Regions from separate parts of the Streptomyces sp. NPDC088794 genome, predicted to be linked through region 3. Evidence: predicted binding sites of a transcription regulator. Region 3 holds the regulator's gene; each other region holds the start of a gene.

Region 1 (5,360 bases), on a different contig from region 3:
CCGATCTTCCGGCGCAGCGCCTTGATGTGGCTGTCGACGGTCCGGGTGCCGGAGGCGTCTGCCCAGTCCCACACCTCGGCCAGCAGCTGCTCACGGGAGAGCACCGCGCGCGGGGTGTTGGCCAGGCAGACCAGCAGGTCGAACTCGGTGGGAGTGAGGTGCACGTCCTCGCTGCGCACCCGCACCCGGCGCTGCGCGTGGTCGATCTCCAGCTCGCCCAGGCGCAGGATGCCCGAGCGCGGGGTGGACGCGGCCACCACGGCCCGCTCCACCCGGCGCAGCAGGACATGCACGCGCGCGGCCAGCTCGCGCATCGAGAACGGCTTGGTCATGTAGTCGTCGGCGCCGACCCCGAGCCCGACCAGCATGTCGGTCTCGTCGTCGCGCGCGGTCAGCATCAGCACCGGCACCGGGCGCTGGGCCTGCACGCGTCGGCAGACCTCCAGGCCGTCGAAGCCGGGCAGCATGATGTCGAGGATCAGCAGATCGGGCTGCCAGGCCTCGGCGGTGTCGACGGCCGACGGACCGTCGACCGCGGTCTGCACGACGAAACCTTCGGCGCGCAGACGGGCCGCGATGGCGTCGACGATGGTCGGGTCGTCCTCGACCACCAGCACCCGGCGCTGTGCGCCCGGGGTCGTCGCCGTGCTGCTGTGTGCGGTGTGTGTCTGCTCCATCGCCCGCCCCTGAGTTGCTTTCCGGAATCCGTGGGGTGATCCGTTGACTGCCCATGCCTGAGCATGCTTGCGATTGACGCTTGAATGATCCGCGCCAGGGCAGCAGGGTACGGGGAGTAACGGTGCCACGGCTATCCAGGTCGGACAGCGAGGTGCACGACGTCCGGAACTCCCCGGGCAACCGGGATCTCTTCGGTACGCACCCGTTGGAACCCGGCATTCCGCAGTGTTCCTTCAAATTCCGGAGAGGGCTGCGCCGACCACACCGCGAGCACCCCACCAGGCCTCAAAACCCTTGCACAGCCTGCGAGTCCGGCCGCCAAGTAGAGCCCGTCATTGCCCTCGGTGACGGTCCAGCCCGGGCCGTTGTCGATGTCCAGGCACAGCGCGTCATACGTGGCGCAAGTCTCATTGACGTGATCGAGCAGGTCGGTCTCGGTGATCCGGGTGCGCGGATCGGCGACCGCCTTGGTCGAAATACCGGACAACGGCCCGTCGAGATGCCAGTCCACGACGGCCCGCTCCCGCTCCACGACCGTGATGGCCCCCCAGCGCGGGTTCGCTGCCGCGTGTGCGAGCGAGAAGCCGACGCCCAGCCCGCCGATCAGCAGCTCCGGCCGCTCCCGATCGTCCAGCGCGCCGAGCGCCGCGTCGACCAGCAGCCGCTCCGAGCGGCCGTCCGAGGTGTCCATCAGGAAGCACCCGTTGGCGATGATCTGCAACAGCTCGCCGTGCCGACGCAGCACGACCTCGCCGTACGGCCCCTCGCGCCGGTCCAGGACCACTGGGCTGTCGTAGAAGGTGGTCATCGGCCCATCCTGCACGAACTCGGCTTTACGGCCACGGGAATTAACGGTTGACCACCCGTGACAGGCGGACGTCCAGGAAGCCTGAGAGGTTCCTGAGAATCGCCTCCCGCGTGGCGTCGGTCATAGACAGAGACCCTGGGGGCGTCGAAGGCTGGAGGTGAAACGGAAGGAGCGCCTCACCGTGGAACCCGCCACCCCGACCGACGCGAAGGCCTCCGGTCTGCTGGACGGAGTACCGAGGCAGCGGAGCCGCTGCGCCGCGTCCACCGGTGACATGGACGGGACGCCGGTACCGATATCCCCGGCGAAGGCTCTTCGAGTCCCGCGCGTCCGGCGTCTCCTCCCCACCCCCACCGGCACACCGTTCACCTTCGGCTTCGCGGTCGTCCTCGCCCTCACCTCACTCCTGGTCGCCGACGCGGCACCCTCTTTTGTGCACGCCCTCCACCAGGGCTCCAGTACGGACGTGGCCCACCTCGTACGCACCCCGATGCTGGTGCTGCTCACCAGCGCACTGTGGATCGCGGGCGGGATCGTCACGCCGTACGCCGTCCTCTTCCTGCTCGTCCTCACCGCGCTGGAGCGGCGGATAGGCGGGGCGCGTACGGCGGTCGTCTTCCTGACCGGGCACATCCTGGCGACCCTCGCGACGGAGGTCCCGGTGGGGCTCGCGGTGCTGGTCGGGCACCTGCCGGACAGCTCGCTGCACCGGATGGACTACGGCATCAGCTTCGGCGTCGCCACGTGTGTCGGGGCGCTGGCCGGACTGGTGTCCCCGTGGGTGCGGTGGCCGTTGGTGGTGCTGTTCGGCGGGATGCTGATCGAGGACCTGATCGCGTTCACGGATCCCCTGACGAACTGGGGGCACGTGTTCTCGCTCGCGATAGGGCTGGCGCTGTGGCCGGTGGTCCGCCGGTGGCGGGGGACCCTCAGCCGGTGAACTTGGCGCTCGTCAGGAGTGCGGCGGTGGTCCAGCCGAGGTGCTCGTACAGTGCCCGTCCGTCGGGGGTGCCCGCGAGGACGCCGGTCCGGGCGCCCTGTTCGGCCGCGGTCGCCTGAAGGGTGCGCACTACGAGACCCCCCAACCCCCTGCGGCGATGAGCCGGGGCCGTCTCCACCCGGTCCACCACGGCCGTCGGCCCGCTGACGCCGACCTGTCCGCGCGCCGCCAGGGCGCCGTCCGGGGCCGTCACCACTGCCTGGGTGACGGGGCCGCGGGTCCAGGTGCGCAGCCGGTAGCCGTCCGGCGCGGCCGGCGGTGCGTCCCGGGTCAGCGGTACGGACATCAGGAACCCCGGGTTCGGGTCGATCCACCACCCCGGGCCCACCCATCCCCGTACCAGCGTCGGATCCGTGAACACCTTCAGCCAGACGCCGTACCCCGTCACGGAGTCCGCCACCTTCCGTACGACGGTCTCCTCGACGTCGTCGCCGATGTCCCCCAGCACCCTCCGGGAGACCTGCTCGACCTGCCCCACGTCGACACTCCACCCCCACGGCTCCTCGACGGGCGGCGCGGCCCCGCGCGACAGAACCCACCCGCTGACCCAGGCGTGTACGAGGTCGTTCACAACATCCTCCCGTAAGGATTGCTCTGGAGGTCAGACTATTACATACCCATGGATCGGCGGCACCCCTCACATCGGGCGGGGCATAAATCAGCCCGTCCGGCGTTTGAGGACAAGGCCCCTTCAGGGCCGACGCGGGGGTCTGGGGGCGCAGCCCCCAGTAAACGTCCAGCTCAACGCCGGTTTGCTCAGAGCGAACGGTGAACCGGGAACATCCGCGAAGCGCCACGCATTGAGTCGGCATAGCTCAACTTGAATGCCGAAGGGGAGATCATGGCTTCGACGTCCACACCGCTCACCCTGCCCGTGCTGCCGCTCGACGGCGAGGTCGTGCTGCCCGGCATGGTGGTTCCGCTGGACCTGAACGACACCGATGTACGTGCCGCGGTGGAGGCCGCACAGGCCGCCGCCCGGAACGAGCCCGGAAAGCCGCGGGTGCTGTTGGTCCCACGGATCGACGGGACCTACCCGAGCACCGGCGTGCTCGGCACCGTGGAGCAGGTCGGCCGACTGGCCGACGGCGACCCGGGTGCCCTGATCCGCGCTCGCGGCCGGGTCCGGATCGGCGCCGGTACCACCGGACCGGGTGCCGCCCTGTGGGTCGAGGGCACCCGGATCGAGGAGACCGTGCCCGAGCCGTTGCCCGGTCACGTCACCGAACTTGTGAAGGAGTACAAGGCGCTCGCCACCGCCTGGCTGCGCAAGCGCGCCGCCTGGCAGGTCGTGGACCGCGTCCAGGCCATCGACGACGTGGGCCAGCTCGCCGACAACTCCGGTTACTCGCCGTTCCTCACCACCGACCAGAAGATCGAGCTGCTGGAGACCAGCGAGCCGATCGCCCGCCTCAAGCTCGCCACCCAGCAGCTGCGCGACCACCTCGCCGAGCAGGACGTGGCCGAGACGATCGCCAAGGACGTCCAGGAGGGCGTCGACAAGCAGCAGCGCGAGTTCCTGCTCCGCCGCCAGCTGGAGGCGGTCCGCAAGGAGCTGCGCGATCTGAACGGCGAGCAGGAGGGCGAGGAGTCCGACGACTACCGCGCCCGCGTGGAGGCCGCCGACCTGCCCGAGAAGGTCCGTGAGGCCGCGCTCAAGGAGGTCGAGAAGCTGGAGCGGTCCAGCGACCAGTCCCCCGAGGGCTCCTGGATCCGCACCTGGCTGGACACGGTCCTCGAACTGCCGTGGAACGAGCGGACCGAGGACGAGTACGACATCCGGGGCGCCAAGGCGATCCTCGACGCCGAGCACTCCGGCCTGGAGGACGTGAAGGCGCGCATCACCGAGTACCTGGCGGTGCGCAAACGCCGTACCGACCGTGGTCTGGGTGTCATCGGCGGCCGGCGCGGCGGTGCCGTCCTGGCCCTCGTCGGCCCGCCCGGCGTCGGCAAGACCTCGCTCGGCGAGTCCGTCGCGCACGCCATGGGCCGCAAGTTCGTCCGCGTCGCCCTCGGCGGCGTCCGCGACGAGGCCGAGGTGCGCGGTCACCGGCGTACGTACGTCGGCGCGCTGCCCGGCCGGATCGTGCGGGCCATCAAGGAGGCCGGTTCGATGAACCCGGTCGTCCTGCTGGACGAGATCGACAAGGTCGGCTCGGACTTCCGAGGCGACCCCGCGGCGGCCCTCCTGGAGGTCCTGGACCCGGCGCAGAACCACACCTTCCGCGACCACTACCTGGAGGTCGAGCTCGACCTGAGCGACGTGGTCTTCCTGGCGACGGCCAACGTGCTCGAAGCCATCCCGGAGGCCCTCCTGGACCGGATGGAACTGGTCCGGCTCGACGGCTACACCGAGGACGAGAAGGTCGTCATCGCCCGCGACCACCTGCTCCCGCGCCAGCTGGAGCGGGCGGGTCTGAACGAGGACGAGGTGGTCATCGACGAGAGCGCCCTGCGCAAGCTCTCCGGCGAGTACACGCGCGAGGCGGGCGTCCGCACCCTGGAGCGCTCCATCGCACGGCTGCTCCGCAAGGTCGCGGCGCAGCACGAACTCGGCGAGCGGAAGCTGCCGTTCACCGTCACGGACGAGGACCTGCGCGCCCTGATCGGCCGCCCGCACCACGTCCCGGAGTCGGCGCAGGACCCGGCCGAGCGCCGTACGGCGGTCCCGGGTGTCGCCACCGGCCTCGCGGTCACCGGAGCCGGCGGAGACGTCCTGTTCGTCGAGGCGTCCCTCGCGGACCCGGAGACGGGCGCGGCGGGCCTGACCCTCACCGGTCAGCTGGGCGACGTGATGAAGGAGTCGGCGCAGATCGCGCTGTCCTTCCTGCGCTCGCACGGAGCCGAACTGGAACTGCCGGTCGCGGACCTCAA
Region 2 (5,360 bases), on a different contig from region 3:
ACGCCGTCTGCGCCACCCTGCCGCCCGCTCCCACCGAGGCCCGCCGATGAGCACGTTCCTGTGGGGCGCCCTGCCCTATCTCGCCTTCGTCCTCCTGGTCGCCGGCCTGTTCTGGCGCCATCGCTACGACAAGTTCGGCTGGACGACACGCTCATCGCAGGTCTACGAGTCGAGGCTCCTGAACATCGCCTCCCCCGCCTTCCACTACGGCATCCTCTTCGTCCTCGCCGGTCACCTGGTGGGCCTGTTCGTCCCCGAGTCATGGACCCACGCGGCCGGTATCGGCGAGCACGTCTACCACCTGCTCTCGCTCTACGGCGGCACCGCGGCCGGTGTCCTCACGGTCGCCGGCATCCTGCTCCTGCTCTACCGCCGCCGTACGAACGCCCCCGTGTTCCGGGCGACCACGGTCAACGACAAGCTCATGTACGTCGTGCTGCTCGCGGCGATCGCGCTGGGCATGGTGGCGAAACTGACCCACGCCTCCGGCGACGGCTACAACTACCGCCGGTCCATCGCCCCTTGGGCCCGCAGCCTGTTCACCCTCCAGCCGAGGACGGAGCTGATGGCGGGCGTGCCGGTGCTGTACCAGATCCACGCCGTCATCGGCATGACACTGATCGCGCTGGTGCCGTACACCCGCCTGGTCCACATGTTCAGCGCGCCGGTCCAGTATCTGTTCCGCCCGTACGTGGTCTACCGCAGCCGCGACCCCAGGCAGTTGGGGCCGCGGCCGGAGCGTAGGGGTTGGGAGAAGACCGGTTCCTAGGGGTGGCTAGGCCGCACCGCCCTTCGTGTCCCGGTCATCGTCGACGATCTCCGCGTCCACCACTCCCTCGTCGTCCTGCGGTGAGGTGTCCTGCTCGGTACCGGTGCCACCGCCGTCGGCGTCGTCCGTCGGAGGCCGGTCGGCCTGCGCGTACATCGCCTGGCCCATCTGCTGGCTGACGGAGGCGAGTTTCTCCACGCCCGTGCGCAACGCGGCCGTGTCGGCGTCCTGTTCCAGCAGTTCCTTCAGCTCCGTGGCCGCGGCCTCGACCTCGGAGCGGGTCTCGGCCGGGATGCGCTCCTCGTTGTCGCGGACGAACTTCTCGGTCTGGTAGACGAGTTGCTCGGCCTGGTTGCGGGTCTCGGCGGCCTCCCGGCGCTTGCGGTCCTCGTCGGCGTACTGCTCCGCCTCCCGCATCATGCGGTCGATGTCGTTCTTCGGGAGCGCGGAGCCGCCGGTGACCGTCATCTTCTGTTCGCGACCCGTGGCGAGGTCTTTTGCCGACACGTGCATGATTCCGTTGGCGTCGATGTCGAAGGCGACCTCGATCTGCGGCACCCCACGCGGGGCGGGCGGCAGCCCTGTGAGGTCGAAGACGCCCAACTTCTTGTTGTACGCGGCGATCTCGCGTTCGCCCTGGTAGACCTGGATGCCGACCGAGGGCTGGTTGTCGGCGGCGGTCGTGAAGATCTCCGAACGCCGGGTCGGGATCGTGGTGTTGCGCTCGATCAGCTTGGTCATGATGCCGCCCTTGGTCTCGATGCCGAGGGACAGCGGGGTGACGTCGAGCAGCAGCACGTCCTTGACGTCGCCGCGGATGACACCCGCCTGGAGGGCCGCGCCGACGGCGACGACCTCGTCCGGGTTGACGCCCTTGTGCGGGTCCTTGCCGGTGAGTTCCTTGACCAGGTCGGTGACCGCGGGCATACGGGTAGAGCCGCCGACCAGGATCACGTGGTCGATCGCCGCCAACGGCACGTTCGCGTCCTTGATCGCCTGGTGGAAGGGCGTCTTGCAGCGGTCGAGGAGATCGGCGGTCAGCTCCTGGAACTGCGCCCGGGTCATCTTCTCGTCGAGGTGCAGCGGCCCGGCCGCGGAGGCCGTGATGTAGGGCAGGTTGATGGTGGTCTCGGTCGAGCTGGACAGCTCGATCTTGGCCTTCTCGGCGCCCTCGCGCAGCCGTTGCAGGGCCATCTTGTCGGTGCCGAGGTCGATGCCCTGCTGTCCCTTGAACTTCTTGACCAGGTACTCGACGACCCGCTGGTCCCAGTCGTCACCGCCCAAGTGGGTATCGCCGTTGGTCGCCTTGACCTCGATGACACCGTCGCCGATCTCCAGCAACGACACGTCGAAGGTGCCGCCGCCGAGGTCGAAGACCAGCACGGTCTGCTCCTCACCCCGGTCCAGACCGTAGGCGAGCGCGGCGGCCGTCGGCTCGTTGATGATCCGCAGCACCTTCAGGCCCGCGACCTCCCCGGCCTCCTTGGTCGCCTGCCGCTGCGAGTCGTCGAAGTACGCCGGTACGGTGATCACCGCGTCCGTGACGTCCTCACCGAGGTAGGCCTCGGCGTCCCGCTTCAGCTTCTGCAGCACCCGGGCGGACAACTCCTGCGCCCGGTAGCGGGTTCCGTCGATCGAACCCTCCGAGGGGAAACGCCACTCCGCGTCACCCATGTACCGCTTCACCGAGCGCGCGGTGCGCTCCACGTTCGTCACGGCCTGCCGCTTGGCGACCTCGCCGACCAGCACCTCCCCGTTCTTGGCGAAGGCCACCACCGACGGTGTGGTCCTGGCTCCCTCCGCGTTGGCGACGACGGTGGGTTCGCCGCCCTCAAGGACGGCGACCACCGAGTTCGTGGTCCCCAGATCGATCCCGACCGCACGTGCCATTTCGGTCCCCTTCCGCCAGGGCACTTCCCCGACTACAGCACAAAACTTGAGTGCGCTGTTGTCAATGCCGCCTACCCGGAAACGACGATGCCGCGCCCCCGATCGGGGAACGCGGCACCGAAGAAGTGACCAGGCCTACGGGGTCAGGCGAGCTTGGCCGACAGCGTGATGGTCGTGCCGGTGAGCGCCTGGCTGACCGGGCAGTTCTTCTTGGCGTCCTCGGCGGCGGCGACGAAGGCCTCGTCGTCGATGCCGGGAACCGTGCCCTCGACCGTGAGGTGGATGCCGGTGATGCCCTCACCCGGCTGGAAGTTCACGTCGGCCGAGGTGACGAGCTTGGTGGGCGGGGTGCCGGCGCCGTTGAGGGCGTGCGACAGCGCCATGGAGAAGCAGCTGGAGTGCGCGGCGGCGATCAGCTCTTCCGGGCTGGTCTTGCCGTTGGCGTCCTGAGAGCGCGAAGCCCACGTGACCGGCTGCGCCTCGATGGCACCGGAGGAGTCGAAGTTCACGACACCTTGGCCCTCGATCAGGTTGCCTTCCCAGACGGTGTGTGCGGAGCGCGTGGTTGCCACGATTGTTCCTTTCGGGTGGGGCCCCGTGCGGGGCCCGTATCCGGGTGCCAGGACACCATCCGATCACACCTTCGGCCGGTGCACCCACATGACCGGCACGACGGTCGTCCACGCCGTGAGGTCAGCGCACCCGGAACACCGGCCCCCGCGCGCTGAACGGCAGTCGGGCGCCCTGCGGGATCAGGTACGCGTGCTCGCGTCGCACCCGCAGGACGTCGCACCAGCCGTCGGTGATGACCAGGATCGGGGCACCGGGCGGGAAGTCGTCCGCGCGGTGCAGGAGATCGATGCCGGGCTGGAGGACCGTACCGCCGCGGCCGTGCACGCGGACGCGGCCGGCGATCTCCGTCACCGGCACGAACCCGGCGTCGTGCGCGGCCGCGTCGCAGAAGACGACGCGGGCGGCCGGTACGTCACGGGCCTCGGCGTACGAGGCGATCGCGCCGAGTGCCTTGCCGAGCAGGACGCGGTCCATCGAGCCGGAGGTGTCGAGGACCACGCCGAAGGTGCAGCGGGCGATCTCCTCGGGCGGGAAGTACCGGCCCGCGCGCGGGATGTCGGGGGTGGAGGACTGGCGGCGCGAGGGACGGGCGTAGGAGCGCACCGGTTCGGGTCGGGGCACGAACTCGTCGAACCAGCGGGCCAGTCGGGCGTCCCAGGGCAGCGGCGGGTGGCTGAGGGCGCGGATCTCCTCGATCAGGCCGCCGGGCAGGTAGCCGCGCTCCTGCTGCTGGTGCAGGTCGAGGCCCTGGCACAGGCCCCGCCGGTAGAACTCGTCGAGGTCGACGTAGTCGCCGGGCGGGCCCAGCGGGGCGCCGAGCACGTCGCCGACGCCCTTGCCCCGGAGGGTGGCCAGGCGGCGCAGGCGGCGCAGGTCGCCGGCGATCCGGTCGTAGACCTCCTCGGCGGACAGGCCCGTCAACTCGCGGTCGTACAGCAGGCCTTCGGGCATCGTGCCGACCTGCATCTCGCTGAGCCAGCCGTTGACGACGTAGTCGCAGGCGATGTTGAAGAGGTAGGGGTCGCGGGTGCCGCAGCGGTCGCCGTGGCGCAGGGCGGCGTGCAGCATCTCGTGGCCGAGGATGAACCGCCACTCCTCGTCGTCGAAGGTCCGCAGCGGGTTGACGTAGATCTCGCCGGCCTCGGTGTTGACGGCGGCCACCGCGATGCCGTGGGCGCGGGCGAGTTCGGCGTCGGCGACCAGCTTGATGCCGGCCGCGATGCCGCCGAGCAGCGGGTAGGAGGAGACGAACCAGCTCAACGCCCGCTGCCAGGGCCGCAGTTCGGCGATCTGTCCGGTCAGGGAATCGCGGCGGCCGCCCGCCATGTCCATCGCCGCCGACACGGTCCGGGTCAGCGCGGTGGCGAACGCCAGCTGCCAGTCCGGGGGTTGGCCCAGCCAGCCGTGCCAGGGCAGGAGCAGCTGGTCGGCCTCACCGCCCGCCGTACCGCAGTGCTCGTACGCGGCCGGCAGGCCGTCCCGCCGCCAGCGCGCGGCGAGTTGCTCCTCGTCACCGTCCGGATAGGCGGTGGGCAGCTCCTCGGGGGTCCTGCCGATGGTGAAGCCGAGCAGGAAGCGGTTGACGACGACGCAGCGCGCGGCGAGGTCGAAGCGGTCCGGCTGGGTGCGCTCGCCCTTGACGGCCGGTACGTGTCCGAAGCCGAGGTGGAGCACGGCGTGCGCCACCGCCCAGGCCCAGTCGGCCGGTTCGGCCAGGCGTTTCGGGTGGGCGTGCAGGTCGCCGTCGGAGTCGACGCGCACGAGGCCGTCCCGGGGCGCGAGCCGGCAGTCCTCGTGCCGGCAGACGTTGAACTCCACCGCCGCGAGCGCCGGGTTGGCCCCGACCAGGCGCATCCCCTCGGCGAAGGCCTCGGCCGCGAGGTCCCGCTTCTTCTCGCCCTTGGTCCGGGCCCGGCTCACCGACGCGCCTCCACCAGACGCGGCATGTCCCGGGCCGCCTCGACGAGGAACCACGAGGGCAGCACGGGGTTGCCGTCGGCGTCGGAGGCGATGACGGTCTGCGCGACCTCGACGGAGATCTCGGCGAGCTGCACGAGCAACGACTTGGCGCGGTACGCGGTCTGCCGGCCGCTCGCCGACATGTGCTCCTTGCTGACCGGGAGTTCCT
Region 3 (5,360 bases):
ATCGACTGCGCGGACTCGGTCGCGACGGAGGCCGCCGGCATCAACGTGTACCGCTGGGACCGTACGAGCGGCGCCTACGTCCGCGTGACCGACGTACCGCTGGCGCCCACCGCCACCAGCTACGTCGACAGGACCCTGCCCCGCGGCACGACCGTCCACTACCTGCTCTCGGTCGTCGCCCCCGACGGCTCGGAGACCTTCAGCAACGTGGACGCGGCCGTGTCCCTGCCGAGCGGGGAGTGACCCGGGTGAAGACCACCCTCCAGGCGACGGCCGTGGTGCTGACCACCACGGCCGGTCTCCTCACCACCGTGGCCGCGCCCTCCGCATCGGCCGCCACCAGCTGCAACTCCCCTGTTCTGAAGCGGCAGTTCTTCGCGAACACCACCTTCAAGGGCACCCCGAAGAAGACCGACTGCGACAGCGCGGTCGACGAGAGCTGGAGCGGCGCCCCCGCCTCCGGCCTCCCGAAGGACAACTTCGGCGTGCGCTGGAGCGTGACCCGGGACTTCGGTTCCGGCGGGCCCTTCGCCCTCGTCGCCTCGGGGCTCGACGGGATACGGGTGTACGTCGACGGCGTCCGCAAGGTCGACCTGTGGAAGAACACGTCCAAGGCCGTAGGCAAGACCGTCAACGTGACCGTCCCCAAGGGCAAGCACACCCTGCGGATCGACTACGTGAACTGGACCGGCGCCGCCAAGGTCAAGTTCACGTACACGCCCCGCACTTCGGCCACCGTCGACAAGGTCAAGCCGCTCACGCCGAAGGACCCGCTGGTGTCGTACGACACCGCGAGCAACAAGGCGAAGCTGAGCTGGGGCAAGAACGTCGAGATGGATCTCGCGGGCTACCGGGTCTACCGGCGGCTGCGGGACAGCACCAGCTGGACGCGCCTGACCGGCACGACCGGCACCTCGTACACGGACACCCCGCCCGCGACCGGCGCGACCTACTACTACGAGGTGCGCGCGTACGACAAGGCGGGCAACGAATCGGCGGGCACCGCCGACCAGTCGGTCACCAGCATCACGCTGACCGCGCCGTTCGGCCTGGCCTCCTCGGTCACGGACACCGCCGCCGACCTGTCCTGGCGGACGGTGCCCGGCGCGGTCAAGTACCGGGTGGTGCGCACCAATCCGGGCGGCGCCGACAAGGTCACCGACGTCAACTCGAACCACCTCAGCGACGACACGCTCGACCGGGTCACCACGTACTCCTACAAGGTCGCCGCGGTGGACGGCTCCGGTCATCTCTCCCCGTACACCGACACCGTGAACGCGCACCGGCCGCCCGCCGCGCCGCGCGACCTCACGGCGACGGCGGACATCGGCGCCGCGCTGCTGTCCTGGACGGTGAAGCCGGAGGACGCGCGCGTCCTCACCTTCCACGTGTACCGCTCGACGACCCTGCCGGTGAACACGTCCGGCACACCGGTGACGTGCACCACGACGTACAGCGAACGCGCCGACGGGTCACGGCGGTACAGCTGCGGCGACTACGCGGCGGAGGAAGACACCACGTACCACTACGCGGTGACGACGGAGGACCAGGCGCACGCCGTCTCCCTCCCCTCCGCGACGGTCACCGTCACCCCGCTCGCCTCGGACAAGGCGCCGGCCCCGGTGACCGGACTGACCGCGACGGCCACGGAGTACGGCATCGAGCTGGACTGGGCCGACAACACCGAGCCCGACCTGGCCCGGTACGCGGTCTACCGGGGCACGGTCCTCGGCGAGGAGGGCGAGGACCAGGTCTGCTCCATGTCGGAGTGGGCATGGCTGTCCCCGTCCACCTCGCGCTACACGGACGTGACCCTGCCCGACGGCGACCACCGCTGCTACTTCGTGGCCGCGGTCGACACCGCGGGCAACTCCACCAGATGGTCGTCGGGTCCCGTGTACGCCGTCACCGTCGACGAGTTGGACCTGACCCCGTCGGTGGCGACCCCGGAGGACTCACCGGTCAGCCTGACGGCGGCCGCGTCCGACTCGGGCGTCGACCTGGAGTGGAACACGGTCGACTCGGCGACGGGCTACCAGGTCTACCGCTGGAACCCGGCCACCGAGGCGTACGACAAGCTCGCGACCACCACGGACCGCTCCTACGCCGACACCACCGCCGCCCGCGGCACCACCCACCACTACTGGGTGAGCGCGCTGTACGCCGACGGCACGGAGTCGGCACCCGGGGCGGACTGGGCGATCCTGGAGCCGTAGCCGCGATCTGAGCACGTGCCCGAGCAGGACCGGCATGCGAGAGGGGCCCGGAGAAATCTCCGGGCCCCTCCTGCCAGATGGTGACTACTCGGGCTGCCGCTTCGGCCGCCACACCACCAACGCGCTGGTCTGCTGCACCTCCTGGTACGGCACCAGGTCGCGCCGGTACGAGGCGTGCACCGCGGCCTCGCGCTGCTGCATCGCCGCCGCCGCGCCCTCGACCGCCGACTGGAGCTCGGCGACGCGCTGCTGGAGCGCGATGACCTGGTTCTCCAGCTCGATGATGCGCTTGATGCCGGCCAGGTTGATGCCCTCGTTCTGCGACAACTGCTGGACGGTGCGCAGCAGTTCGATGTCGCGGGCCGAGTAGCGGCGACCGCGCCCGGCCGTGCGGTCCGGGGAGACCAGGCCGAGGCGGTCGTACTGGCGCAGCGTCTGCGGGTGCAGGCCGGAGAGCTGGGCCGCCACCGAGATGACGTAGACCGGGGTTTCCTCGGTCAGTTCATATGGCCCCCGGAAATTGTCACTGCGTCGACGGCCGTCCATCACTCTCAAGCTCCCTTCGCGGCCTGGAACAGCTCCGCCCGCGGGTCCTCGCCCGCGGTCGCCTCTCGGTACGCCTCCAGTGCGTCACGAGCCTTCCCCGTCACGTCCTTCGGAACACTCACCTCGACGGTGACCAGCAGGTCCCCGCGGGTGCCGTCCTTGCGGACCGCGCCCTTGCCGCGGGCGCGCATGGTGCGGCCGTTGGGCGTGCCGGGCGGCAGTTTCAGGGTGACCGGCGGTCCGCCCAGGGTGGGGACCCTGACCTCGCCGCCGAGTGCCGCCTCGGAGAACGTCACCGGCACGGTCACCGTGAGGTTGTCGTCCCTGCGGCCGAAGACCGGGTGGGCGTCGACGTGCACGGTGACGTACAGGTCGCCCGCCGGACCGCCGCGCTCGCCCGGTGCGCCCTTGCCGCGCAGCCGGATCCGCTGGCTGTCCGCCACCCCGGCGGGGATGCGGACCTGCATGGTCCTGGAGGACTTGGCCCGGCCGCTGCCCTTGCAGACCTCGCAGGGGGTCTCGGCGATCAGGCCGCGGCCCTTGCAGTCGGGGCAGGGGTCGGTGAGCGAGAAGCCGCCGCCCGAACCCCGGGCCACCTGGCCGGTGCCGACGCAGGTCGGGCACACCCGGGGGTTGCCGTTCGCGTCGCCGGTGCCCGAACAGGCCTTGCAGGGGGACTGCGAGGACATCCGCAGCGGGACCGTCGCCCCCTCGATCGCCTCGGTGAAGCTGAGGCTGACCTCGGTGTCGATGTCCTGGCCGCGCCGCGGCTGGGTACGGGTCGTGCCCGCGCCGCCGCGGTTGAACAGGCCCCCGAAGACGTCGCCGAGGCCGCCGCCGAAGCCGCCGGCGCCTTGGCCGCCACCGCCGCCGCCCTGGGCGCCGCCTCCGAAGAGGTCACCCAGGTCGAAGTTGAAGTTGCCGCCGCCCGCGCCGCCCGGCCCCGGGCGGTAGCCGCCGTTGCCGAAGAGGGCGCGGGCCTCGTCGTACTCCTTGCGCTTCTTGGGGTCGCCGAGGACGTCGTTCGCCTCGGAGATCTCCTTGAAGCGCTCCTCCGCCTTGGCGTTGCCCTTGTTGGCGTCCGGGTGGAACTCGCGGGCGAGCTTCCGGTACGCCTTCTTGATCTCGGCCTCGGTGGCGTCCTTGGGGACGCCGAGGACCTTGTAGTAGTCCTTCTCGATGAAGTCCTTGGTGCTCATCCTCGACGTCCCTCCTTTCGTACGGTGTCTACGTCAGCCCTCCTCAGGGCCGTTGTCCTTCTCGTCATCGGCCTCGACGTCCTCGGCCTTGACGGGCTGCGCCCCGGGCTGGGGTTCGGCGACGGCCACCCGCGCGGGGCGGATGGTGCGCTCGCCGAAGCGATACCCGGGCTGCAGGATCGCCACGCAGGTCGTCTCGGTGACGTCCGGCGCGTACGAGTGCATCAGGGCCTCGTGGATGGTCGGGTCGAAGGGCTCGCCCTCCTTGCCGAACTGCTGAAGTCCCATCTTCGCCGCGACGGTCTCCAGCGACTCCCCGACGGACTTGAAACCGCCGACGAACTCGCCGTGTTCCCGCGCGCGGCCGATGTCGTCGAGCACGGGCAGGAGTTCGGTCAGGAGGTTCGCCACGGCGATCTCCTTGACCGTGATCCGGTCCCGCTCCACGCGGCGGCGGTAGTTCTGGAATTCGGCCTGCAGCCGCTGGAGGTCCGCGGTGCGCTCCTCGAGCGCCTTGCGCACCTGGTCCAGCTGGGCCGTCAGACCGGCGATCTGCAGACTTGCGTCCCCGGCCGGGGCCGCCCCCTCCCCCGTGGTGGAGGAGGCGGCCTTCGGCTCGGCGTCTTCGGGGGTGGCGCCGGAGGGGACGTCGGGCTTCTCGTCGAAGCCCGGGGTCTCCTCCGTCACGCGGCACCGTCCTTGCGCTCGTCGTCCACGATCTCCGCGTCCACGACGTCGTCGTCGGCCTTCGGGGCGTCACCGCCGTCGGCGGAGGCGCCGCCGGCGGCCTGGGCACCCTGGGCGTCGGCGTACATGGCCTGGCCCAGCTTCTGCGAGACGGCCGCGACCTTCTCGGTGGAGGTGCGGATCTCGGCGGTGTCCTCGCCCTTGAGCGCGGCCTTCAGCTCCTCGACGGAGGCCTCGACCTCGGTCTTGATGTCGCCCGGGACCTTGTCCTCGTTGTCCTTGAGGAACTTCTCGGTCTGGTAGACGAGCTGCTCGCCCTGGTTGCGGGTCTCGGCGGACTCGCGGCGGGCGTGGTCCTCCTCCGCGTACTTCTCGGCCTCCTGGCGCATCCGGTCGACCTCGTCCTTCGGCAGCGAGGAGCCGCCGGTGACGGTCATCTTCTGCTCCTTGCCCGTGCCCAGGTCCTTCGCGGTCACGTGCATGATGCCGTTGGCGTCGATGTCGAAGGCGACCTCGATCTGCGGGACGCCACGCGGGGCCGGCGGCAGACCGGTGAGCTCGAACATCCCGAGCTTCTTGTTGTACGCCGCGATCTCGCGCTCGCCCTGGTAGACCTGGATCTGGACGGACGGCTGGTTGTCCTCGGCCGTCGTGAAGATCTCGGAACGCTTGGTCGGGATCGTGGTGTTGCGCTCGATGAGCTTGGTCATGA

What was found. Region 3 encodes HspR, which represses chaperone genes until heat shock. Its sites were predicted from a motif close to TTGAGNNNNNNNNNCTCAA; they were not measured.
Region 1: the regulator HspR is predicted to act here: its motif matches at 3,287-3,305, upstream of lon (endopeptidase La).
Region 2: the regulator HspR is predicted to act here: its motif matches at 2,706-2,724, upstream of dnaK (molecular chaperone DnaK).

The regions. Positions count from the first base shown of each region.
Region 1 is NZ_JBIVKB010000024.1:136,987-142,346, reverse strand. Features, by position in the region: gene ACIP6U_RS44875 (response regulator transcription factor) at 1-677, opposite strand, end outside; gene ACIP6U_RS44870 (spermidine synthase) at 809-1,486, opposite strand; gene ACIP6U_RS44865 (rhomboid-like protein) at 1,668-2,426, shown strand; gene ACIP6U_RS44860 (GNAT family N-acetyltransferase) at 2,416-3,057, opposite strand; gene lon (endopeptidase La) at 3,328-5,360, shown strand, end outside.
Region 2 is NZ_JBIVKB010000036.1:12,474-17,833, forward strand. Features, by position in the region: gene narJ (nitrate reductase molybdenum cofactor assembly chaperone) at 1-50, shown strand, start outside; gene narI (respiratory nitrate reductase subunit gamma) at 47-769, shown strand; gene dnaK (molecular chaperone DnaK) at 776-2,659, opposite strand; gene ACIP6U_RS48210 (OsmC family protein) at 2,803-3,231, opposite strand; gene ACIP6U_RS48215 (hypothetical protein) at 3,353-5,086, opposite strand; gene ACIP6U_RS48220 (ATP-binding protein) at 5,149-5,360, opposite strand, start outside.
Region 3 is NZ_JBIVKB010000006.1:344,111-349,470, forward strand. Features, by position in the region: gene ACIP6U_RS20085 (PA14 domain-containing protein) at 1-243, shown strand, start outside; gene ACIP6U_RS20090 (PA14 domain-containing protein) at 249-2,216, shown strand; gene ACIP6U_RS20095 (heat shock protein transcriptional repressor HspR) at 2,301-2,762, opposite strand; gene dnaJ (molecular chaperone DnaJ) at 2,768-3,961, opposite strand; gene grpE (nucleotide exchange factor GrpE) at 3,995-4,648, opposite strand; gene dnaK (molecular chaperone DnaK) at 4,645-5,360, opposite strand, start outside.